DNA from 3 places in the Streptomyces sp. SYSU D01066-1 genome. Region 3 is predicted to be linked to each of the others. Evidence: predicted binding sites of a transcription regulator. Region 3 holds the regulator's gene; each other region holds the start of a gene.
The links. Region 3 encodes HrcA, which represses chaperone genes, less so after heat shock. Its sites were predicted from a motif close to TTNGCACTCNGNNNNNCNGAGTGCNAA; they were not measured.
Positions count from the first base shown of each region.

Region 1 (7,755 bases), on a different contig from region 3:
GGGTCGATGACGCCGGCCTTGACCAGGTCGCCGTACTCGCCGGAGGCGGCGTTGTAACCGCTGCCCTTCTCCAGCTCCTTGACCTTGGAGACGATGACGTAGCCCTCCAGGCCGGCGTTCTCCGCGATCCAGCGCAGCGGCTCGACGACGGCGCGGGCGACCACGGAGACACCGGTGGCCTCGTCGCCGGTCTTGTCGAGGTTGCCCTCCAGGACCTTGGACGCGTGGACCAGGGCGGAGCCGCCACCGGAGACGATGCCCTCCTCGACCGCGGCGCGGGTCGCGGAGATGGCGTCCTCCAGACGGTGCTTGCGCTCCTTCAGCTCCACCTCGGTGGCGGCGCCGACCTTGATCACGCACACGCCGCCGGCCAGCTTGGCGAGGCGCTCCTGGAGCTTCTCGCGGTCCCAGTCGGAGTCCGTGGCCTCGATCTCGGCCTTGATCTGGTTGACGCGGCCCTCGACGTCGGCCTTGTCGCCGGCACCGTCGACGATGGTGGTGTCGTCCTTGGTGACGGTGATGCGGCGGGCGGTGCCGAGCACGTCCAGGCCGACCTGGTCGAGCTTGAGGCCGACCTCCTCGGAGATGACCGTGGCGCCGGTGAGGACCGCCATGTCCTGCAGCATCGCCTTGCGGCGGTCACCGAAGCCGGGGGCCTTGACGGCCACCGCGTTGAAGGTGCCGCGGATCTTGTTGACGACCAGGGTGGAGAGGGCCTCGCCCTCGACGTCCTCGGCGATGATCAGCAGCGGCTTGGAGGAGTTGGCCTGGATGACCTTCTCCAGCAGCGGCAGCAGGTCCTGGATGGAGGAGATCTTGCCCTGGTGGATCAGGATGTAGGCGTCCTCCAGGACGGCCTCCATGCGCTCCTGGTCCGTCACGAAGTACGGCGACAGGTAGCCCTTGTCGAAGGCCATGCCCTCGGTGAAGTCCAGCTCGAGGCCGAAGGTGTTGGACTCCTCGACGGTGATGACACCGTCCTTGCCGACCTTGTCCATCGCCTCGGCGATCAGCTCGCCGACCTGCTGGTCCTGGGCGGACAGCGCGGCGACCGCGGCGATGTCGGACTTCTCGTCGATCGGGCGGGCGGTGGCGAGGAGGTCGTCGGAGACCGCCTTGACGGCCGCGTCGATGCCCTTCTTCAGCAGCGCCGGGGAGGCGCCGGCGGCGACGTTCTTCAGGCCCTCGCGGACCAGCGCCTGGGCCAGGACCGTGGCGGTGGTGGTGCCGTCACCCGCGATGTCGTTGGTCTTGGTCGCCACCTCCTTCACCAGCTGGGCACCCAGGTTCTCGTACGGGTCCTCGATCTCGACCTCGCGGGCGATCGTGACACCGTCGTTGGTGATGGTGGGGGCACCGAACTTCTTGTCGATGACGACGTTGCGGCCCTTGGGGCCGATCGTCACCTTCACCGTGTCGGCAAGCTTGTTGACGCCGCGCTCGAGGGCGCGACGGGCGTCCTCGTCGAACTTCAGGATCTTCGCCATGGGAGCGTGAGCCCTCTTCCGGAATGTGGGTTAACGACGCTGCGCCCCGGGCGCCCGGCTTCTTGGTGGTGGCGGGGGCCAGGGGCGCAGCTGAAAAGCAATGTGCTTGCGAAGCGGGATGCCTCGGGTGAAGCAAGGTGCCTCGGGTGAAGCAAGGTGCCTCGGGTGAAGCGGGATGCCTCGGGTGAAGCAAGGTGCCTCGGGTGAAGCGGGATGCCTCGGGTGAAGCAAGGTGCCTCGGATTAAGCAGAGTGCCTCGGGTGAAGCGAGGTGCTTCGGGTGAACTACTTCTCGACGATCGCGAGGACGTCGCGGGCCGAGAGGACGAGGTACTCCTCGCCGTTGTACTTCACCTCGGTGCCGCCGTACTTGCTGTAGAGCACGACGTCGCCGACGGAGACGTCGAGCGGAAGACGGTTGCCTTCCTCGAAGCGGCCCGGGCCCACGGCCAGGACGACGCCCTCCTGGGGCTTCTCCTTGGCGGTGTCCGGAATGACCAGGCCCGAGGCCGTGGTCTGCTCGGCGTCGAGCGGCTGGACCACGATGCGGTCCTCGAGCGGCTTGATGGCAACCTTGGAGCTGGCGGTCGTCACGATCCGACCTCCCCCTTCGGAGATCTCACGGGGTTAACTGTCTGAGGTGGCGACCAGGTCGATCCGTCGTCGCGGGTGCCGGACCTGCCCGTCGCGTTGTTGGCACTCTCCTGGGGGGAGTGCCAGACCTGAGACTATGACCGCGGTTAGCACTCGGTCAAGCGGAGTGCCAATGCCCGCGGCGCGTCGGCGGGATTTCGCTCGTGGACGCCGGTTTCCGCGGTCCCCGGCAGCCGGGGCGCGCGTCGCCGGGACCGCCGCCCCGGGCCCCGTCTCCGGCCCGTCCGGCCCGCCGCCGAACGCCGAACGCCGGACGCCGAACGCCGGACGCCGGGCGGGCCGGGAACGGCCTACAGGTGGTCCTCGAGGCGCCCGACCTCCAGCCCCCTCGCCTCGATCTCCCGCAGCACCCTCTCCGTGCGCGCCGTCAGGGACGCCCCCTTCGGCCGGTCCGGGTCGACGGCGATGATGTCGCCGGGGCGCAGGCGGGGCTCGCCGCGGGTGAAGGCCAGGGCGCCGGTCGCGTCCGGGGCGGCCCGCCACAGGACGACCGCCGTGACGCCGCAGTCGGCGGCGGCCCGCAGGGTCGCCGTGTCGTAGCGGCCGTAGGGCGGGCGGAGGAGCCGGGGGCGGACGCCGAAGCGGGACTTCAGCTTGCGCTGCTGGCCGCAGATCTCGGCGCGCTGGCCGGCGTAGGGCAGGCCGCGCAGGGCGGGGTGGTCGAGGGTGTGGTTCTGCAGGCTCGCGCCGACCGCGCGCAGCCGCGCGAAGCGGCCGTACGCCGGTCCGGCGACCTGGTCGGTGAGGAACAGGGTGACCGGCAGCCGCCGGTCGCGGACCAGGCCGGGGAAGTCCGGGTCGCGTTCGGCTCCGTCGTCGTAGGTGAGGAAGACGACGCGGTCGCGGGTGGGGACGTGGTCGACGACGGGCGGCAGGCCGCTGGCCGGGCCCCCGCCCGTCCCGGGGCCCGGCGCGGGGGCGCCGGCCGCGGCGCAGGCGGTGAGCAGGGCGGCGGCCAGGGCGGCGCCGGCCGCCCCGGCCCGGTGCCGCCTCACAGGTAGTCCTCCAGGCGGGCCACCGCGTACCCCTCGGCGGTGATCTTGTCCAGGAAGCGGCGGACCATGTCGGGCATGGTGCCGTCCCAGTCCTTGGTGCCGCGGAAGTGGGTGAGGACGATGTCGCCGGGGTGGATCTCGCGGTCCCACTCCCGGTAGTCCCAGTGGCCGGCGAAGACCTCCTCGTTCCACAGCGGGACGTGGGTGATGCCGCAGCTCTTGGCGGCGACCAGGGTGTCCTGGTTGTAGTTGCCGAAGGGCGGGCGGAAGACGGCGGGGCGCTTGCCGTACCGCTCGCGGATCACCTCCTGCATGCCGCAGATCTCGCGCTCCTGCTCGGCGTAGGAGAGGCCGGGCAGGTAGGGGTGGGTGAGGGTGTGGTTGTTGAGGGTGACGCCGCGCGCCTGCATCCTCTTGAAGTAGGCGTAGTCGTCCTTCACCAGGTAGTCGCTGAGGAAGGCGGTGTACGGGACCTTCAGGTCGCTCATCATCTCCAGGAAGCGGCGGTCCTTCTCGCCGCCGTCGTCGATGGTGAGGAAGACGATCTTCTTCTTGGTCGGGACCGTGGTGAAGACCGGCGGGAGGCCGCGTTCGGCGTGGTCGTCGACCTCGAAGCCGTCGCGGGTGGGGATCCTGGGCTTCTCGGCCGGGGGCGGGGGCGCGGGCAGCGGAGCCCGCTTCAGACCCCAGCGCTTCGCCACGGCGTGCGCGGCGCGCAGCTTGCCCGCGTAGGCGTCCAGCGCGCGGGCCGGGGGCGCCTGGAGGGGCTGGCCGGCGGCGGGCCGCGCCCCGGAGGAGCCCAGCGCACAGCCCGGGACGAGAGTGGCGACGGCGAGCACGGCGAGACCGCCGCGGACGCGCGCCCTCCCCCTGCGACGTACCCAGTTTTTGTCATTTTGTCCTACTACTCGCATGATGCCGGATCCTCGCAGCCACCGGACCGGGAACCCGCCCGACACGCGACCGGGGACGAACGGTCCACCGCCTGGCCCACAATGGCCCGGTGAACGACCTCGACGCCCTCCTCGCCCTCCTCGCCCCCGCCGGCCGCGACCTGCTCGACCAGGTGCGCGACACCGATCCCGCCGAGGAGCTGGCCGTCGCCACCCGGCTGCGCCGTACCCACCCGGCCGACCTCGTCTCGGCGGCCCTGGGCCAGGCCCGGCTGCGGCAGCGGGCGGTGGCGAAGTTCGGGGCCGAGGACGCCGGGCGGATGTTCTTCACGCCCAACGGGGTCGAGCAGTCGACGCGGGCGAGTGTCGCCGCGTACCGCGCCCGGCGCTTCACCGAGCTGGGCGTGACCTCCGTCGCCGACCTGTGCTGCGGGATCGGCGGGGACGCGATCGCGCTGGCCCGGGCCGGGATCAGGGTGCTGGCGGTGGACCGGGACCCGGCGACGGCCGCCGCCGCCCGCGCCAACGCCGAGGCGCTGGGGCTCGACGGGCTGGTCGAGGTGCGGGAGGGGGATGTCGCGGAGGTGGAGACCGGCGGGTACGACGCGGTCTTCGTCGACCCCGCCAGACGGGGCGGCCGGGGCCGGATCTTCGACCCCGAGGCCTACTCGCCGCCCCTGTCGTGGGCCGTGCGGGCGGCCCGTACGGCGTCCCGGGCCGCCGCGCTGAAGGTCGCGCCCGGCATCCCGCACGAGGCGGTGCCCGAGGGTGCCGAGGCCGAGTGGATCTCCGACGGCGGGGACGTCAAGGAGGCGGTGCTGTGGTTCGGCACCGAGCCGGGCGCGGTGCGGGCGACGCTGCTGCCGGGCCCGCGCACCCTGCTCTCCCGCCGGCTGCCCGACCCGGACGTCCGCACCCCCGGCCGGTACCTCTACGAGCCGGACGGCGCCGTCATCCGCGCCCACCTGGTCGCCGAGGTGGCCGACCAGGTCGGCGGCGGGCTGCTCGACGCGACGATCGCGTACGTCACGGCGGACGCGCTGCGGCCGACGCCGTACGCCACGGCGTACGAGATCACCGACCTGATGCCCTTCAACGTCAAGAAGCTGAAGGCGCTGCTGCGGGAGCGGGGCGTCGGCACGCTGACCGTGAAGAAGCGCGGCTCGGCCGTCGAACCGGAGGAGCTGCGCCGCAAGGTCAAGCCCCAGGGGCCGCACGCGGCGACCGTGTTCCTGACCCGGGTGGCTGGGGCGCCGACGATGCTGCTCGGGCATCCGGTCCGCTGACGGCACTCCCGCGTCCACCAGTACTCCAGCAGCACTTCAATGCCTGACCCGGGGGACTGCGAGCAAGGCTGCCCCGTCCGCGAGAACACGGCCGGGGCAGCAAGAAGGCGCGGCGCGCACCTCGCCGTACACCTCGCCGCGTGTCAGGCGCAGCCAGTCACCTTCGCCAGGACGTCGGCGTTCCCTTCGACATCGTGACCGAGGACGACCGCGTGGTGAGGGAGCTCCGCCAGGAGGTGAAGCACCTCGTGCCGGGCGTCGGCCGCGCCACCTCCGTCGACCCGGGCGAGCTCGAAGACGTCGGGGTACCGGTCCTCGGTCCTGCCCGACATGAAGTCGCTGTCGGTCAGCCCGCGCCCGTCGCCGTCCTCGGCGGCCGGGACGGCCCCCTGCTCGGTCCTCGGGAACACCAGGGCGCCGGCGACCCCGCCCGTGGCGAGCGGCACGCCGAACCAGCTCGGGAACTGATCGGGGAAGACCTGTGCTTTCAACTCCTTCCCGCCCTCCCACAACGGCTCGCGGCGGCCGGCGCGCAGCGCTTCGGTGACACGGCCGTCCTGCGTCGGGTGCAGCGCCTCCCCGCTTTCCAGCCGCTCCTGCACCACCTCGAACCAGCCGAGGCCGTCGAGCAGACCCAGGCCGAGCGCGGCGGCCGACGGCCAGGGCAGGACGTCGACGCCGCCCCTGCGGTTCCGGCGGACGAAGACCCGGTCATTGGCCAGCAGCGCGAGCCCCCGCCGAGCGGCGAGCACGAGCGCTGTCGTCGTCTTGCCGGCGCCCTTCTGACCGAAAGTGAGGATGACCCGCCCTTCGTGGACGACGGCCGACGCGTGCAGCACCGACCAGCCCGCTCTCAGCAGCGTCCCCCGCATCACCTCACGGGCCAGGCGGGCGGTCGCCGTCGCGACCGGCTCGGTGGCGCAGCCGATGACCGTCAGGCGCCCGACCGCGGGCTCGGACCGGTAGGCCAGCGCCTCCTCCGGTGAGACGCCGCGGATCACGCCGGCGGCCTCGTCGCGGGCGAGGAGGAGCCGCGCCTTCGCGTGGACGGCGCTCGTGTGGGGCCTCTGCGTGACCTCCAGGGCGGCGTCGGCGTACGCGCCGGGGCTCACCTGGGCAACGACGACGGGGCCCGTACAAACGCTTTCCGGGGCTACCTCCGAGGCCTTCCACCACTGCCCGAAGTAGCGGGCCGTCCAGTCGGTGACGGCGCGCTCGGCGGACACGACGGTCACGGCCGCGCCGGCGGCCTCAAGGCGTACAGCGTGAGTGGTCACGACGGATTCCTCTCCGACGGAAGCGGTTGCGGCGGGATGCCGCTCACCATCTGGTAGGCAGCGCGGAGTTTGCCGCGGGCGGCCTCCAGCTCGCCGGCCTCGACCGGGTCGAGCGGAGGCATGGACGGTACGGGTTCGCCCCGGGTGAACCGCAACGGGATTCCGAGGAAGTCGTCCCCGTACCCGGTCGACAGCTCGGTCACCCCGTCCTCGACAGCGAGGGCGAGGCGGAGGGCGGTGACGACGGCCCCGGCCGGTCCGGAGCGGGTGCGGCCGATGCCGGCGTTGATCCGGCCGGGCCGCTGGGTGAGCTCGTCCCTGATCGCCCGGATCGCCCGACGGGGGACCGGGACGGGCTCGTCGTTGACGGTGGTCGACGAGGCGCACACCACGGCCGCCTCGCCATGCTCGCCGATCACATGCCCCTTCACCTCGGCGACGGGGACGCCGAGCAGCCGGGCCAGGGTGAGCCGGTACCGGGCGGTGTCCAGGCCCGAGCCGATGCCGAAAACCCGTCGGCAGTCGGAAACCTCTGCGAAGCGGCGGGCCATCAGGTCGACCGGGTTGGTCACCATCAGCACCGTGCCGGTGTACCCGTGCAGCTCGCAGGCGAGCGTGCCGATCAGTTGCGCGTTCGCCCGCGCCCCGCCCATGCGAACGTCGGTGCCTCGGGTGTTGACGAAGCTCGCTCGCACGGCGATGACGACGGCCTCGCAGTCCCTCAGGTCGCCGGTCGCCGCGGCGATCGGACGTACGGGCGAGCCGACCGCGGTCTGCATATCGGCGAGATCGTCGGCCAGGGCGCCCGACTGCTCGTCGGTACGCGAGGCGACGAGCAGCCGACCTCCTACGCCGGCGGTCACGAGCGCTCCGCCGACGGCCTGCCCGACAGCACCGCTGCCAACGAGGCCGACGGCCATCGGCACGGACGTCATGAGGCGACCGCCCACGCACGAACAAGAGCACGCTCCCAAGGACCCCGCCCGGCCGGCCGTTCGGCGAGGTCGGCACTCACCTCGTCGACGAGCCGACACACCGGGACGGCGCGGTCGACGAGGGCCAAGGCGACGCCGGGCAACGGCAGGACCGCCGGCGCGGACAGGTAGGTCGCGAGGATGTTGACCGTGTCCATCATCCAGAGCGTCAGCAGGCCGCGTTCCCAGG
Region 1 is NZ_JBUDHV010000001.1:276,391-284,145, reverse strand. It holds gene groL (chaperonin GroEL) at 1-1,487, opposite strand, end outside; gene groES (co-chaperone GroES) at 1,772-2,080, opposite strand; gene ACY1JF_RS01440 (polysaccharide deacetylase family protein) at 2,431-3,135, opposite strand; gene ACY1JF_RS01435 (polysaccharide deacetylase family protein) at 3,132-4,049, opposite strand; gene ACY1JF_RS01430 (THUMP-like domain-containing protein) at 4,139-5,314, shown strand; gene ACY1JF_RS01425 (hypothetical protein) at 5,458-6,591, opposite strand; gene ACY1JF_RS01420 (lactate/malate family dehydrogenase) at 6,588-7,526, opposite strand; gene ACY1JF_RS01415 (phosphotransferase) at 7,523-7,755, opposite strand, start outside.
Region 1: a site for HrcA is predicted at 2,227-2,253, ahead of groES (co-chaperone GroES). Genes of this name have one in related genera too.

Region 2 (7,755 bases), on a different contig from region 3:
GACACGAGCAGGTGCACGAACCGGATCGACTACGCGGGCGCCCCCCGCTCCAACGCCGAGATCAACTCCATCGGCGCGGACACCGGCTACTGCCCCGCCGTCCGGACGGAGTGACGAAGCGGCGAAGCGGCGAAGTGACGAAGCGCGGCGCCTCAGCCCCGCAGTGCCTCCAGCTGCTCCAGGAACCACCGCGCCGGCGGCAGCGCCGTCGCCGCCGCGGCCAGCCGCTTCGACCGCTCGGCCCGCTCTCCCGCCGGCAGGCTGAGCGCCTCGTGCAACGCCTCCGCCGTCCCCGTCACGTCGTACGGGTTGACGGTCACCGCGTCCTCGCCCAGCTCCTCGAACGCCCCGGCCTCCCGCGACAGCACCAGCGCGCACCCCTCCTCGGAGACGACCGGCACCTCCTTGGCGACCAGGTTCATGCCGTCCCGGATCGGGTTGACCAGCGCCACGTCCGCCAGCCGGTACGCCGCCAGCGACCGTGCGAAGTCGTCCTCGACGTGCAGCACGACCGGCGTCCAGCCGTCCGTCCCGTACTCCGCGTTGATCTCCTCGGCCACCCGCCGCACCTCGGCCGTGTACTCCCGGTAGACCGCGAGGTCCTGCCGGGACGGGTAGGCGAACGCCACGTGCACCACCCGCTCGCGCCACTCGGGCCGGTCCGCCAGCAGCCGCCGGTAGGCCAGCAGCCCGCGCACGATGTTCTTCGACAGCTCGGTCCGGTCGACCCGCACGACGGTCTTGCGCCCCGGTCCGATCTGCTCCCGCAGCGCCGCCATCCGCTCGTCCACGTCGGCCTCGCGCGACCGCTTCCGCAGGAAGTCCGCGTCCGCCCCGAGCCCGTGCACCCCCACCGCGGTCTTCCCCGGCCCGCCCACCAGCGCGTCGCAGCACGCGGTGAACGCGTCCGCCCACCGCCGGGTGAGGAACCCGAGCCGGTCCGCGCCCAGCATCCCGCGCAGCACCTGCGCGGCGATGTCGTCGGGCAGCATCCGGAAGTACTCCACCGGCGCCCACGGCGTGTGCGAGAAGTGGCTGATCCGCAGGTCCGGGCGCAGCTCGCGCAGCATCCCCGGCACCAGCGTCAGGTGGTAGTCCTGCACCAGCACGGCCGCGCCCTCGGCGGCCTCCTCGGCCAGCGCCTCGGCGAAGGCCCGGTTGAACGCCTCGTAGGACGCCCACTGCCGCCGGAACTCCGCGTCGAAGACCGGCTCCAGGGGCGTCTGGTACAGCATGTGGTGCACGAACCACAGCACCGAGTTGGCGATCCCGTTGTACGCGTCCGCGTGCACGTCGGCCGGTACGTCCAGCATCCGCACGCCGGCCTCGCCGGTCCCGCGCCGCACCGCCTCGCGGTCGCCGTCGGACAGTGCCGAGCACACCCACAGCGCCCCCGCGTCCGGGCCGATCGCCGACAGCCCGGAGACCAGCCCGCCGCCGCCGCGTTTCGACCGCAGCGAGCCGTCCTCCTGGATCTCGTACGAGACGGGGCCACGGTTGGAGGCCACCAGCACCTGAGCAGCACCGAACGTTGAAGCCATACGCCTCAACCTAGCCCGGCCGCCCACGGCTCAAACGTACGTTCACGCCACCTCGCGCCGGGCGTACTCGGCGATCTCCAGCATCGGCGGCCGTTCCTCGGTGTCCACCGAGAAGGTGCGCGGCTCGAAACCGTCCTCGCCGCGCTCGAACTGGGTCAGCGACGGCCGGACCAGATGGCCGCGGGCCAGCCGCAGCTGCGCGGTGCGGTAGATCGCGGCGGACATCCGGCCCAGCGCCTGCCCGTCCTGGTGCCGGTGCTTGCGCACCCCGACGTCCACCTGCGCCAGCGCGTCGAGCCCCACCAGGTGCAGCGCGTCCACCAGCATCCCCAGCTCCACCCCGTACCCGACGGGGAACGGCAGCCGCTCCAGCAGCGAGCGGCGGGCCGCGTACTCGCCGCCCAGCGGCTGCACGAACCCGGCCAGCCGCGGCCAGTGCATGTTCAGCAGCGGGCGGGCCATCAGCTCGGTGACCCGGCCGCCCTGGCCCGCGGCGGCGCCGAGCGGACGGTCGTACATGGCCTTGACCAGGTGCACGTCCGGCTCGGTGAGCAGCGGGCCGACGATGCCGGTCACGAAGTCGGACGAGAACTCCCTGAGGTCCGCGTCGACGAAGGCCACGATGTCGCCGCCCGTCACCAGCAGCGACCGCCACAGCACCTCGCCCTTGCCGGGCACGGGCGCGATGCGCGGCAGGATCTCGTCGCGGTGCGCGACGCGGGCGCCGGCCGCCGCGGCCACCTTCGCGGTGGCGTCCGTCGACCCGGAGTCGACCACCACGATCTCGTCGACCAGCGGCACCTGGCACATCAGGTCGTGCCGGATCGCCGCGACGATCTCGCCGACCGTCTCCTCCTCGTTCAGCGCGGGCAGCACCACACTGACCGTCTGGCCCGTGCGCTGCTTGGCGGCCAGGATCTGGTGGAGCGGCCGGTCGGTCACGGACCAGGAACGTGTGCTGAGCCAACGCTCGACTTCTTCCAGCACGGTCTGCGGCTCCTCCCTGTACGGACCACGCACCCCTCGTGTGATCCATCTCGCGCATCGGACGACTATCTCAACTGTCCTGGCCTTCGGTTACAGTCTTGGACAACGCGGATGACCATCGCATGTCGGGGGTGGCCGCCGCCGACAACCACATACAGCTCATCCAGAGGGGCAGAGGGACACGGCCCGATGAAGCCCCGGCAACCCTCCAGCCGGCACTCGTGAAGAAGCGAGGCTCCCGGCTCGGGAAGGTGCCAAATCCGTCTCACGGCGAAATGCGCCGTGAGGAAGATGAGGAGAAAGGGCCTCGCCTCCATGGCTGTGCAGACCGCCGAAAGCACCACCACTCCCGCCGCCTCCGTCGATCTCGGCTCCGCCACGGCGCTCTCCTGCCGGGAATGCGGCCACCGCGTGCCCCTCGGCCCGGTCTTCGCCTGTGAGGAGTGTTTCGGCCCGCTGGAGATCGCTTACGACTTCTCGTCCTACGACACCGAGAAGCTCCGCGCGCGCATCGAGGCGGGCCCCACCAACATCTGGCGTTACGCGCCCCTCCTGCCGGTCCCGGCGGACGTCGCCGACAAGCCCAACATCAACCCGGGCTGGACCAAGCTGGTCAAGGCCGACCGCCTCGCCGCCGAGCTGGGCGTCACCGGCGGCCTGTACGTCAAGGACGACTCCGGCAACCCCACGCACTCCTTCAAGGACCGCGTCGTCGCCCAGGCCCTGGAAGCGGCCCGCGCCTTCGGCTTCACCACCCTGTCCTGCTCCTCCACCGGCAACCTGGCCGGTGCCGTCGGCGCCGCCGCCGCCCGCGCCGGCCTGCGCTCGTGCGTGTTCATCCCGCACGACCTGGAGCAGGGCAAGGTCGTCATGGCCGCGATCTACGGCGGCGAACTCGTCGGCATCGAGGGCAACTACGACGACGTCAACCGCTTCTGCTCCGAGCTGATCGGCGACCCGGCCGGCGAGGGCTGGGGCTTCGTCAACGTCAACCTGCGCCCCTACTACGCCGAGGGCTCCAAGACCCTGGCGTACGAGATCTGCGAACAGCTCGGCTGGCGGCTGCCCGACCAGCTCGTCGTGCCCATCGCCTCCGGCTCCCAGCTCACCAAGATCGACAAGGGGCTGAAGGAGCTGATCGAGCTCGGCCTGGTCGAGGACAGGCCGTACAGGATCTTCGGCGCTCAGGCGGAGGGCTGCTCGCCGGTCTCCACCGCCTTCAAGGCCGGGCACGACGTGGTCCGCCCGCAGAAGCCGGACACCATCGCCAAGTCCCTCGCGATCGGCAACCCGGCCGACGGCCCCTACGTCCTCGACATCGCGCGCCGCACCGGCGGCGCGGTGGAGGACGTGAACGACGAGCAGGTCGTCGAGGCGATCAGGCTGCTGGCGCGGACCGAGGGAATCTTCGCGGAGACCGCGGGCGGGGTCACGGTGGGGGTGACCAAGAAGCTCATCGAGGCGGGGGTCCTGGACCCGGCGCTGACCACCGTCGTGCTCAACACCGGGGACGGGCTGAAGACGCTGGACGCGGTGGCGGGGACCGGCCTCACGGCGACGATCCGGCCGAACCTCGAATCGTTCCGCGAGGCGGGGCTGGCGTGACGCGCCCCTACGTAGATTCCCTGACCGGAGGTTCCAAGTGAGTGTCTCTGTCCGCATCCCGACCATCCTGCGCACCTACACCGGCGGGCAGGCCGAGGTGACCGCCGAAGGGGCCACCCTCGGCGAGGTCATCGCCGACCTGGAGAAGAACCACGCCGGCATCTCCGCCCGCGTCCTCGACGACCAGGGCAAGCTGCGCCGCTTCGTCAACGTCTACGTCAACGACGACGACGTCCGCTTCGAGCAGGGCCTGGAGACGGCCACCCCCGACGGGGCCGGCGTCTCCATCATCCCGGCCGTCGCCGGCGGCTGACGCGGTCACCCGCCGTCCCTGGAATTGCCCCCTCCGCAATAGAAGCGGAGGGGGCAATTCCATGTGGTTGAGCGGGGTAGAGTTGGGGAACGCGCCGATGATCGCGAAAGCGCGAACCGAGAATTCCTGCCGCACGCCCGACTAGATGTAGCCAAACTGTGGTCGTCCCTCGCGGCTTTTGTGGCCTTTGTGTGGCCCGACTTGCCCCGGATTCCAGTGATTTCTCGCCATATTCCGGACCGCGCCCGTCCGGATTTCTCGTCCAATTGACCTGTTGCGCAGGGCAGTTGGACAGATACATTCGGCCGCGGTCGACGCGTTCCGGCGCACGCCCCCGAACCGTTTGGGGGGCGAGGTCTGACCCGGATCCGCGAAGTGCGGATCTGTGCAAGGGCCAGTAATAGGGGAGTTAGGCATGGCTCAGGGCACCGTCAAGTGGTTCAACGCGGAGAAGGGGTACGGCTTCATCGCGGTCGACGGTGGTGCGGATGTTTTCGTCCACTACAGCGCGATCCAGATGGACGGCTACCGCACCCTTGAAGAAGGCCAGCGGGTCGAGTTCGAGATCTCGCAGGGCCAGAAGGGCCCGCAGGCCGACATGGTCCGCGTCACTGCCTGATCCGCGCGACCACCGCAGCGAACGGTCTTCTCCGCAGGGCCCGCGCCTCACCGAGGCGCGGGCCCTGCGGCATGTCCGGGCCGTGCCCGCGGGCGGCCGGGCGCGGCCCCCGGTCCGGGGGAGGCGCTCGCGCCCGCCCGCCGCCCGGCCGCCCCCCTCATCGGGCCCTCTTCGAGGGAGCGCCTTGCACTCGGAGGGGTCGAGTGCTAATCATTGCGTTAGCACTCTGAAGGTGAGAGTGACAACGAAGGACCGGGTCGGTGAGGCCCGCGGGCCGGCGTGGGGAAGGAACCACGGGGCCGGCGAGCCGTCCGTCGCGGGCGCGGGCGCGGTCCGAAGGAATCACCCCCAGTCCTGGAGGGACCACTTCACATGGCCAAGATCATCGCGTTCGACGAGGAGGCACGGCGCGGCCTCGAGCGCGGCATGAACCAGCTCGCGGACGCCGTCAAGGTGACGCTCGGCCCCAAGGGCCGCAACGTCGTCCTCGAGAAGAAGTGGGGCGCCCCCACGATCACCAACGATGGTGTCTCCATCGCCAAGGAGATCGAACTCGAGGACCCGTACGAGAAGATCGGCGCCGAGCTGGTCAAGGAAGTCGCCAAGAAGACGGACGACGTCGCCGGTGACGGTACGACCACCGCGACCGTCCTCGCCCAGGCCCTGGTCCGCGAGGGCCTGCGCAACGTGGCGGCCGGCGCCAACCCGATGGCCCTGAAGCGCGGCATCGAGAAGGCCGTCGAGGCCGTCTCCGCCGCCCTGCTGGAGCAGGCGAAGGACGTCGAGACCAAGGAGCAGATCGCCTCCACGGCCTCCATCTCCGCCGCCGACACCCAGATCGGCGAGCTGATCGCCGAGGCCATGGACAAGGTCGGCAAGGAAGGCGTCATCACCGTCGAGGAGTCCCAGACCTTCGGTCTGGAGCTGGAGCTCACCGAGGGTATGCGCTTCGACAAGGGCTACATCTCGGCGTACTTCGCCACCGACATGGAGCGTATGGAGGCCGTCCTCGACGACCCGTACATCCTGATCGCCAACTCCAAGATCTCCGCCGTCAAGGACCTGCTCCCGCTCCTGGAGAAGGTCATGCAGTCGGGCAAGCCGCTGCTGATCATCGCCGAGGACGTCGAGGGCGAGGCCCTGTCGACCCTGGTCGTCAACAAGATCCGCGGCACCTTCAAGTCCGTCGCCGTCAAGGCCCCGGGCTTCGGCGACCGCCGCAAGGCCATGCTCGGCGACATCGCCATCCTCACGGGCGGCGAGGTCATCTCCGAGGAGGTCGGCCTCAAGCTGGAGAACGCGACCCTGGACCTCCTGGGCCGCGCCCGCAAGGTCGTCATCACCAAGGACGAGACCACCATCGTCGACGGCTCCGGTTCCGCCGACCAGGTCGCCGGCCGGGTCAACCAGATCCGCGCCGAGATCGAGAACAGCGACTCGGACTACGACCGCGAGAAGCTCCAGGAGCGCCTGGCCAAGCTCGCGGGCGGCGTCGCGGTCATCAAGGCCGGTGCCGCCACCGAGGTGGAGCTCAAGGAGCGCAAGCACCGCATCGAGGACGCCGTGCGCAACGCCAAGGCGGCCGTCGAGGAGGGCATCGTCGCCGGTGGTGGCGTGGCCCTGCTCCAGGCCTCCCAGGTCTTCGAGAAGCTGGAGCTGGACGGCGACGAGGCGACCGGCGCCAACGCCGTGAAGCTCGCGCTGGAGGCCCCGCTGAAGCAGATCGCCGTCAACGGCGGTCTCGAGGGCGGCGTCGTCGTGGAGAAGGTCCGCAACCTCACCGTCGGCCACGGTCTGAACGCCGCGACCGGTGAGTACGTCGACATGATCGCCGAGGGCATCATCGACCCGGCGAAGGTGACGCGCTCCGCGCTGCAGAACGCCGCGTCCATCGCCGCGCTGTTCCTCACCACCGAGGCCGTCATCGCCGACAAGCCGGAGAAGGCGGGCGCCGCCCCGGCCGGCGGCGGCATGCCGGGCGGTGACATGGACTTCTGATCGGCCCGAGGGCTGATCGAGCGTCCTTCGTTCCGAGGGCGGCGCCTCCTGTTCTTCCGACAGGGGGCGCCGCCCTCGGCGTTTTCCGGCGGCCACTGTGAACCGGGTCACGGACCGCTCACGGCAGGAATGCCATGAGCGCGGGGACGGGTTGTGCCTGAGGCGCGCGTTGTATGCGCGTGCACATACCGTCCGGTTCCCCCCTCCCGACCAAGGAGCTCCCCGTGACCGACGCCGCCTCCCGCGCCGCCGAGATCCTCTCCCGGCCCACCACGATCAACGGCCTGACCGTGCCGAACCGCGTCGTGATGGCGCCGATGACCCGGATGTTCTCGCCGGGCGGCGTCCCGGGCGAGGACGTGGTGTCGTACTACGCCCGCCGCGCCGCCGCCGGCGTCGGACTGATCGTCACCGAGGGGACGTACGTCGGTCACCCCTCCGCCGGGCAGAGCGACAGCGTGCCGCGGTTCCACGGGGAGGAGCAGCTGGCCGGATGGGCGAAGGTCGCCGAGGCGGTGCGCGCGGCGGGCGGCACGATCGTGCCCCAGCTGTGGCACATCGGGATGGTGCGCAACGAGGGGGAGCCGCCGTTCGCCGACGCCCCGGCCGTCGGGCCGTCCGGGCTGCGGCTCGGGGCGGACGAGCCCACCGGCAAGGTGATGACGCGGCAGGACATCGACGACGTGGTCGCG
Region 2 is NZ_JBUDHV010000017.1:89,006-96,760, reverse strand. It holds gene ACY1JF_RS18115 (hypothetical protein) at 1-114, shown strand, start outside; gene ACY1JF_RS18110 (alpha,alpha-trehalose-phosphate synthase (UDP-forming)) at 153-1,541, opposite strand; gene ACY1JF_RS18105 (glucosyl-3-phosphoglycerate synthase) at 1,584-2,528, opposite strand; SAM riboswitch class I at 2,685-2,826, shown strand; gene thrC (threonine synthase) at 2,844-4,133, shown strand; gene ACY1JF_RS18095 (MoaD/ThiS family protein) at 4,171-4,446, shown strand; gene ACY1JF_RS18090 (cold-shock protein) at 4,862-5,065, shown strand; gene groL (chaperonin GroEL) at 5,438-7,063, shown strand; gene ACY1JF_RS18080 (NADH:flavin oxidoreductase) at 7,237-7,755, shown strand, end outside.
Region 2: a site for HrcA is predicted at 5,249-5,275, ahead of groL (chaperonin GroEL). Genes of this name have one in related genera too.

Region 3 (7,755 bases):
CCCGGACGCCGGGGGTGGCGGCCAGCGCGCGGGCGGGTCCGGAGCGGTGGGTGACCCAGTGCACGCCGCCGCGCACGGCGACGGCGCTGCCCCGGCCGGTGTGGTCGGGGCAGGCGGAGCCGAACCAGCGGGCGGCGTCGACCGGGTAGGGCTGCAGGTCGGCGCGCGGGCCGCCGAGCCGTACGTCGAGACGGCGGGGTTCGGCGCCGTCCAGGTCGTCCAGCGTCCACAGCTCACCGGCGCTGGAGTAGACGACCCGGGTGCCGTCGGTGGCCGCGTGCCGGGCGTAGAAGCCCCCGAGGGGGGTGTGGCGGCGCAGGTCGGTGCCGTCGGCGAGGGAGGAGTACACCGCGCCGGTGCCCTCGTGGTCGGAGAGGAACGCGAGCCTCTCCCCCACCCAGAAGGGGTACTCGATGTTGCCGTCGAGGTCCCGGTGCAGCCGTACGAACTCCCCGTCGTCCTCGGCGTCGATCCACAGCTTGCCCGCCGTGCCGCCCCGGTACCGCTTCCACCAGGCGGCCTCGCGGCCCATCGGCGCGGACAGCAGCACGGTGCGCGGGCCGAACGCGACGTCGCCGACCGGGCCGTAGGGCAGGGTCTCGGCGGGGCCGCCGTCCAGCGGGATCGCGCGGGCCCAGGTACGGCGCAGGCTGGCCTGGCCGTAGGTGCTGACGGCCAGCACCCGGCCGTCCGGCAGCCAGCCGCGGACCTGGGTCCTGCCGCCCCAGTACGTCAGCCGCCGGGACGGGCCGCCCTCGGCCGGCGCGACGTGCACCTCGGGGGCGCCGTCCCGGGTGGAGGTCCAGGCGACCGTGGTGCCGTCGGGCGAGATGCGCGGGTGGGTGACGGGGGTGTTGTCGGCGCTGACCCGCCAGGCACGCCCGCCGTCGAGGGGCGCGAGCCACACGTCGTCCTCGGCGGTGAAGGCGGTCAGCTCGCCGTGCGGATGCGGGAACCGGAGGTAGGCAGCAGCTGCGGACTGAGTCACCCCCTCACCCTAAGCAGCGGCGGCGGCGCGGGACAGGGGTTCGGATCACTTGCCCTCGGGCCAGCACTGGGGGCGGGTCTGGCAGTAGACGGTCCTGGTGACGGTCACGGTGACGGTGGGCCCCGGCCCGACGCGCGTCGGGTCGCTGTTCACCGGCGGGGTGGGGGTGGCGTCGCAGTCGCCCAGCCCGCTGACCCGCAACCGCTGCTTGCCGTCGACCTCGGCGGTGAGTTCGCCGCGGACGCAGGCGCCCTCGACGACGCGGGTGACGTGGCCGTCGACGGTGATGTCCTTGCCGTCGTCGGTCTGCCCCTCGCAGCTCACCTCCGCGACCGTCTCCTCGCTCGCCGAGGCGCTCGCGCCGGAGCCGTCGTAGGACGCGTTGCAGGTGATCCACCGCACGCCCGTGTCCCGCCGCTCCAGTTCGCGGGTGACCGTCTGGTCGGTGGTGTACGCCACCGACGCGGAACTCGTACCGACGGGATCGCAGGCCACGACAGCGCCGACGGCCACCACGGCCAGTACGGCGGCCGGCACCCCGCGCCGCCCGAACCGAACACGCATCGAAACCCCCATGCGGGCAGACTGCCACCGACGGGGGCGGGGCGGTAGGGCGCATACGGACACGCGCACCACCCCGGCGCGGTCAGCCCCAGCGGCCCGTGCGCCCCAGGAGCAGGGCGGCGGCGGCGGTTCCCGCGGTCGAGGTGCGCAGGACGGTGGGGCCGAGGACGTACGGCCGGGCGCCCGCCTCCTGGAAGAGCGTCAACTCCTCGGGGGAGACGCCGCCTTCGGGGCCGACGACGAGCACGATGTCGCCCTCGGCGGGGAGCGCGGCGCCGGCCAGCGGGATCTCGCCGCTCTCGTGGAGCACGGCGGCGAAGTCGGCGTCGGCCAGGAGGGAGGCGACCCGCTTGGTCGTCGCCGCGTCCGCGACCTCGGGGAAGCGGACCCGGCGGGACTGCTTGCCGGCCTCCCGGGCGGTGGCCCGCCACTTCGCGAGGGCTTTCAGACCGCGGTCGCCCTTCCACTGGGTGACGCAACGGGACGCCGCCCACGGCACGATCGCGTCGACGCCGACCTCGGTCATCGTCTCGACGGCCAGCTCGCCCCGGTCGCCCTTGGGGAGGGCCTGGACGACCGTGATGCGGGGGGCGGGCGGGGGCTCCTCGACCACGCTCTCCAGGTCCGTCACGACCAGCCGGTCCTTGCCCTCGGCCGCCTTGACGACGCCTTCCGCCCACCGCCCGCGGCCGTCCGTGAGGATGACGTCCTCCCCCGGCCGCAGCCGCTTCACGGAGACGGCGTGCCGTCCCTCGGGGCCGTCGAGGACGTACACCCCGCCGGACAGGTCGTCGAGGGAGGCGGCCACGAACACCGGTGCCGTCATCGGTCCGCACCTCCGGTGGTGTAGTGCGACAACGCCGCTTCGGCGGCGTTGAGTTCGGCCACGAGCACCTCCACGAGCCGCCCGGCGGGCAGCTCCCGGGCCATCCGGTGGCCCTGCCCGGCCCACAGGGCCAGCCCCTGGGGGTCGCTCGCCTTCGCCGCCGCCTTGCGCAGCGGCGCGGTGAGGTGGTGGACGTCCGGGTAGGCGGCGGGGGCGTACGGGCCGTGCTCGCGCAGGAAGCGGTTGACCAGGCCGCGGGCGGGGCGCCCGGAGAAGGCGCGGGTCAGCTGGGTGCGGACGAACAGGGGGTGGGTCAGCGCCGTCTTGTGCAGGGCGTGCGCGCCGGACTCGGCGGTGGCGAGGAAGGCGGTGCCGAGCTGGGCCGCGCTCGCGCCGGCCGCGAGGACGGCGGCGATCTGGCCGCCGCGCATCAGGCCGCCGGCGGCGATGACCGGCAGGTTCACCGCCTCGCGCACCTGGGCGACCAGTGACAGCACCCCGATGCCCGAGCCGTCCGTCTCCGGGGCGTCCCGGTGGGTGCCCTGGTGGCCGCCGGCCTCGACGCCCTGTGCGATCACCGCGTCGGCGCCGGCCTCCTCGACGGCCCGGGCCTCCTCGGCGGTGGTGGCGGTGACCACGGTGAAGGTGCCGACGCGGTGCAGGGCGTCGACCACCTCGCGGCCGGGGACGCCGAAGTGGAACGACACCACCGGCACGGGGTTGTCGAGCAGTACGGCGAGCTTGGTCTCGTAGCCGTCGTCCCGGCCGCTGTCCGGGTCGCCGAGCTCCGTCCCGTACCAGGCGGCCTCGCCGGCCAGCTGGTGGGCGTAGACGCCGACGGCCGCGGGGTCGGCCGTCTCCGGCTGCGGCAGGAAGAGGTTCACGCCGAACGGGCGGCCCGTCAGGCTCCGCAGCTGCTTGATCTCCTGGTACATCCCGTCGGGCGTCTTGTACCCGGCGGCCAGGAAGCCGAGCCCGCCCGCCTCGCAGACGGCGGCGGCCAGCCGGGGCACGGAGACACCGCCCGCCATGGGAGCCTGCACGATCGGGTACGGGAAGAGATCGGTCAGCGCGGTGGACATGAGCGCATGGTGCCACGTCCCCGGGACAAGACCGAATCCGGGCTTCCGCCGCCGGAACGGGCCCCGGCCCCTGCCCGCGCGGGCCGGTGCGGCTCAGGGGCGGTGCCCGTGCCGGTCAGCACCGGGGCCTGTACGGGCACGGGACCGGCGCCCGTACGAGTACCGGCCTGGCGCCCGTACGAGTACCGGCCCCGGCGCCCGTACGGCACTCGTCCCCATGCCTACGGCGCTCGTCCGCGCGCCCGCGCCGGGCCCGGCTCAGCGCCCGTTGAAGGCGTCCTTCAGCCGTGAGAACAGCCCCTGCTGGCCCGGCTGGAACTGCCCCTGGGGCCGCTCCTCGCCCCGCAGCTTGGCCAGTTCGCGCAGCAGGCGCTCCTGGTCGGGGTCGAGCTTGGTCGGGGTCTGGACCTCGACGTGCACGATGAGGTCGCCCCGGCCGCCGCCGCGCAGATGGGTCACGCCCCGGCCGTGCAGCGGGATCGACTGGCCGGACTGGGTGCCCGGGCGGATGTCGACCTCCTCCAGGCCGTCCAGCGTCTCCAGCGGCACCTTGGTGCCGAGGGCCGCCGCCGTCATCGGGAGGGTGACCGTGCAGTGCAGGTCGTCGCCCCGGCGCTGGAACTGGGAGTGCGGCAGCTCGTGGATCTCGACGTACAGGTCGCCGGCCGGGCCGCCGCCGGGGCCGACCTCGCCCTCGCCCGCGAGCTGGATCCGCGTGCCGTTGTCCACACCGGCCGGGATCTTCACCGTCAGCGTGCGGCGGGAGCGGATGCGGCCGTCGCCCGCGCACTCGGGGCAGGGGGTCGGCACGACCGTGCCGAAGCCCTGGCACTGGGGGCAGGGCCGGGAGGTCATGACCTGGCCCAGGAAGGACCGGGTGACCTGCGAGACCTCACCGCGGCCGCGGCACATGTCACAGGTCTGCGCCGAGGTGCCGGGGGCCGCGCCCTCGCCGTTGCAGGTGTTGCAGACGACGGCCGTGTCGACCTGGATGTCCTTGGTCGTGCCGAAGGCGGCCTCGTCCAGCTCCACCTCGATACGGATCATCGCGTCCTGGCCGCGGCGGGTGCGCGAACGGGGCCCCCGCTGCGACGCCGTACCGAAGAACGCGTCCATGATGTCCGAGAAGTTCCCGAAACCGCCCGCGCCGAAACCGCCGGCGCCGCCGCCGCTCTGCGACAGGGGGTCGCCGCCGAGGTCGTAGACCTGCTTCTTCTGCGGGTCCGACAGCACCTCATAGGCGGCGTTGATCTCCTTGAACCGCTCCTGGGTCTTCGGATCGGGGTTGACGTCCGGGTGCAGCTCGCGGGCGAGCCTGCGGAACGCCTTCTTGATCTCGTCCTGGGACGCGTCGCGGCGTACGCCGAGTACGGCGTAGTAGTCCGTGGCCACTTATGACTCCGCCAGGATCTGTCCGACGTACCGTGCCACTGCGCGTACCGCTCCCATCGTTCCCGGGTAGTCCATGCGGGTCGGTCCGACCACGCCGAGCTTGGCAACCGCCTCGCCGCCCGAACCGTAGCCCACCGACACGACGGACGTGGAGTTGAGTCCTTCATGGGCGTTCTCATGACCGATCCGTACGGTCACGCCCGGATCCTTCGCCTCGCCGAGCAGCTTGAGGAGCACCACCTGCTCCTCCAGCGCCTCCAGCACCGGCCGGATCGTGAGAGGGAAGTCATGGCCGAAGCGGGTGAGGTTGGCGGTGCCGCCGATCATCAGCCGCTCCTCGTTCTCCTCGACCAGGGTCTCCAGCAGGGTGGAGAGCACCGCGGCGACCGTACCGCGCTCCTCCGCCTCGAAGGCGTCGGGGAGGTCCTCGACCAGCGTCGGCACGTCCGTGAACCGGCGCCCCGCGACCCGGCTGTTGAGCCGCGCCCGCAGGTCCGCCACCGAGGTCTCGCCGAACGGCGACGGACAGTCCACCATGCGCTGCTCGACCCGCCCGGTGTCCGTGATCAGCACCAGCATCAGGCGCGCGGGCGCGAGCGAGAGCAGCTCCACGTGGCGCACGGTCGAGCGGGTCAGCGACGGGTACTGCACGACCGCGACCTGCCGGGTCAGCTGCGCCAGCAGCCGCACCGTGCGGGCCACCACGTCGTCGAGGTCGACGGCGCCCTCCAGGAAGTTCTGGATCGCGCGCCGCTCGGGGGCGGTCATGGGCTTGACCCCGGCGAGCTTGTCGACGAAGAGCCGGTAGCCCTTGTCGGTGGGGATGCGCCCGGCGCTGGTGTGCGGCTGGGCGATGAACCCCTCCTCCTCCAGCGCCGCCATGTCGTTGCGCACGGTCGCCGGGGAGACACCGAGGCTGTGCCGCTCGGTGAGGGCCTTGGAGCCAACGGGCTCCTCGGTGCCGACGTAGTCCTGGACGATGGCGCGCAGCACTTGCAGCCTTCGTTCACTGAGCATCGCGCACACCTCCCGGTCACGTCCGGCCGTTGCCGTCCTGGCACTCACCGCGCGCGAGTGCCAGACTTCCCCGGCCCAGTGTACGGCCGTGGGGTACACCCCCGGCAAGGGCCGCCCGTGCCGCCGTCCCCGGCGCGCTCGCACCGCTAGCGTCGCCGCCATGACGGTGACTTGGGAAGAGCTGGGCTGGGAGCGGGTGGCGGCCGGGGTGGGGCGGCGCCGGCTGCCGGTGTGGGACTGCACGGCGGGGCTCGTGGTCGGCGGCGACGCGGCGCTGGTGGTCGACGCGGGGTCGAGCCTCGGCGAGGGCGCGCGGCTGCGCGCCGAGGCGCAGCGGCTGGCCGGCCGGCGTGTGACGCATCTCGCGCTGACCCACGCCCACTTCGACCACGTCTTCGGGGCGGCGGCGTTCGCGGGGGCCCAGGTGTACGGCGCGGCGGGGGTGGACGCGGTCCTCGGCGAGGGGCGGGCGGCGCTGCGGGCGGACGCGCTGGCCAACGGGCTGGACCGGCGCCGTGCGGCGGAGGCGGTGGACGCGCTGGTGTCCGTCCGGCACCAGGTGGGCGGCGAGCGGACCGTGGACCTGGGCGGCGGCCGGCGGGTGCTGCTGGCCGCCGTGGGCCCGGGGCACACGGCGCACGACCTGGCGGTGGTGGTGCCGGGCAGCCCGGCGGTCGTCTTCTGCGGGGACCTGGTGGAGGAGTCGGGACAGCCGCAGGCGGGGCCCGACGCGCTGCCCGGGCAGTGGCCGGCCTCGCTGGACCGGCTGCTCGGCCTGGGCGGTGAGGACGCGCTGTACGTGCCCGGTCACGGGGCGGTGGTGGACGCGGCGTTCGTCCGGGCGCAGCGGGACGCGCTGGCGGCGCGGTTCGGCGTGTCGCGCTGATCACCCGCGTGGCGTTCCTCGTATCGTCGGCGGAATGCGCCCACCCGTCTCCCACCACCGCCCTTCCCCCGAGGGCCCTTCGGGCCCGCGCCCCCGCGTGTACTCCACCGATCTCACGCCCTCGTGGAAAAAGCCGCAGCCGGTGCCCGAGGTCCCGGCCGATCCCGGCCTGGTCGTCGAGGAGCCCGGCACCGGGTTCTGCGGCGCGGTGATCGGCTGCGAGGCGGGCACGGTGACGCTGGAGGACCGCTTCGGCAAGCACCGGGTCTTCCCGCTGGAGCCGCGCGGGTTCCTGCTGGAGGGCCGGGTGGTGACGCTGGTGAAGCCGTCGTCGCCGGGGCCGCCGCGGCCGTCCCGTACGGCGTCCGGTTCGGTCGCCGTGCCCGGCGCGCGGGCGCGGGTGGCACGGGCGGGGCGGATCTATGTGGAGGGCCGGCACGACGCCGAGCTGGTCGAGAAGGTGTGGGGCGACGACCTGCGGATCGAGGGCGTGGTCGTGGAGTACCTGGAGGGCGTGGACCACCTGCCGTCGATCGTCGCCGACTTCGCGCCGGGCCCGGACGCGCGGCTGGGGGTCCTGGTGGACCACCTGGTGCCGGGGTCGAAGGAGTCACGGATCGCCGAGTCGGTGACCAGCGCGCACGCGCTGGTGGTCGGCCATCCGTACATCGACATCTGGGAGGCGGTGAAGCCGGCCGCGCTGGGGATCGAGGCGTGGCCCCGGGTACCGCGCGGTCAGGACTGGAAGACGGGCGTGTGCCGGGCGCTGGGGTGGCCGGCGGACAACACCGGGGCGGTGTGGCAGGCGATCCTGGCGCGGGTGGGCTCGTACAAGGACCTGGAGCCGGAGCTGCTGGGGCGGGTGGAGGAGCTGATCGACTTCGTCACGGCCGGTGATGCGGCTTGACGCCCTTGTAGGTGCCGAACACGGTGGTGTCCAGCTCAACGCCCAACTGTTCCAGCGGCAGCGGCGCCCCGGACTTGGTGATCCGCTGCACCT
Region 3 is NZ_JBUDHV010000002.1:56,173-63,927, forward strand. It holds gene ACY1JF_RS02225 (S41 family peptidase) at 1-988, opposite strand, end outside; gene ACY1JF_RS02230 (hypothetical protein) at 1,034-1,552, opposite strand; gene ACY1JF_RS02235 (16S rRNA (uracil(1498)-N(3))-methyltransferase) at 1,635-2,378, opposite strand; gene ACY1JF_RS02240 (nitronate monooxygenase) at 2,375-3,460, opposite strand; gene dnaJ (molecular chaperone DnaJ) at 3,719-4,852, opposite strand; gene hrcA (heat-inducible transcriptional repressor HrcA) at 4,853-5,869, opposite strand; gene ACY1JF_RS02255 (MBL fold metallo-hydrolase) at 6,030-6,755, shown strand; gene ACY1JF_RS02260 (DUF3097 domain-containing protein) at 6,790-7,662, shown strand; gene ACY1JF_RS02265 (Uma2 family endonuclease) at 7,640-7,755, opposite strand, start outside.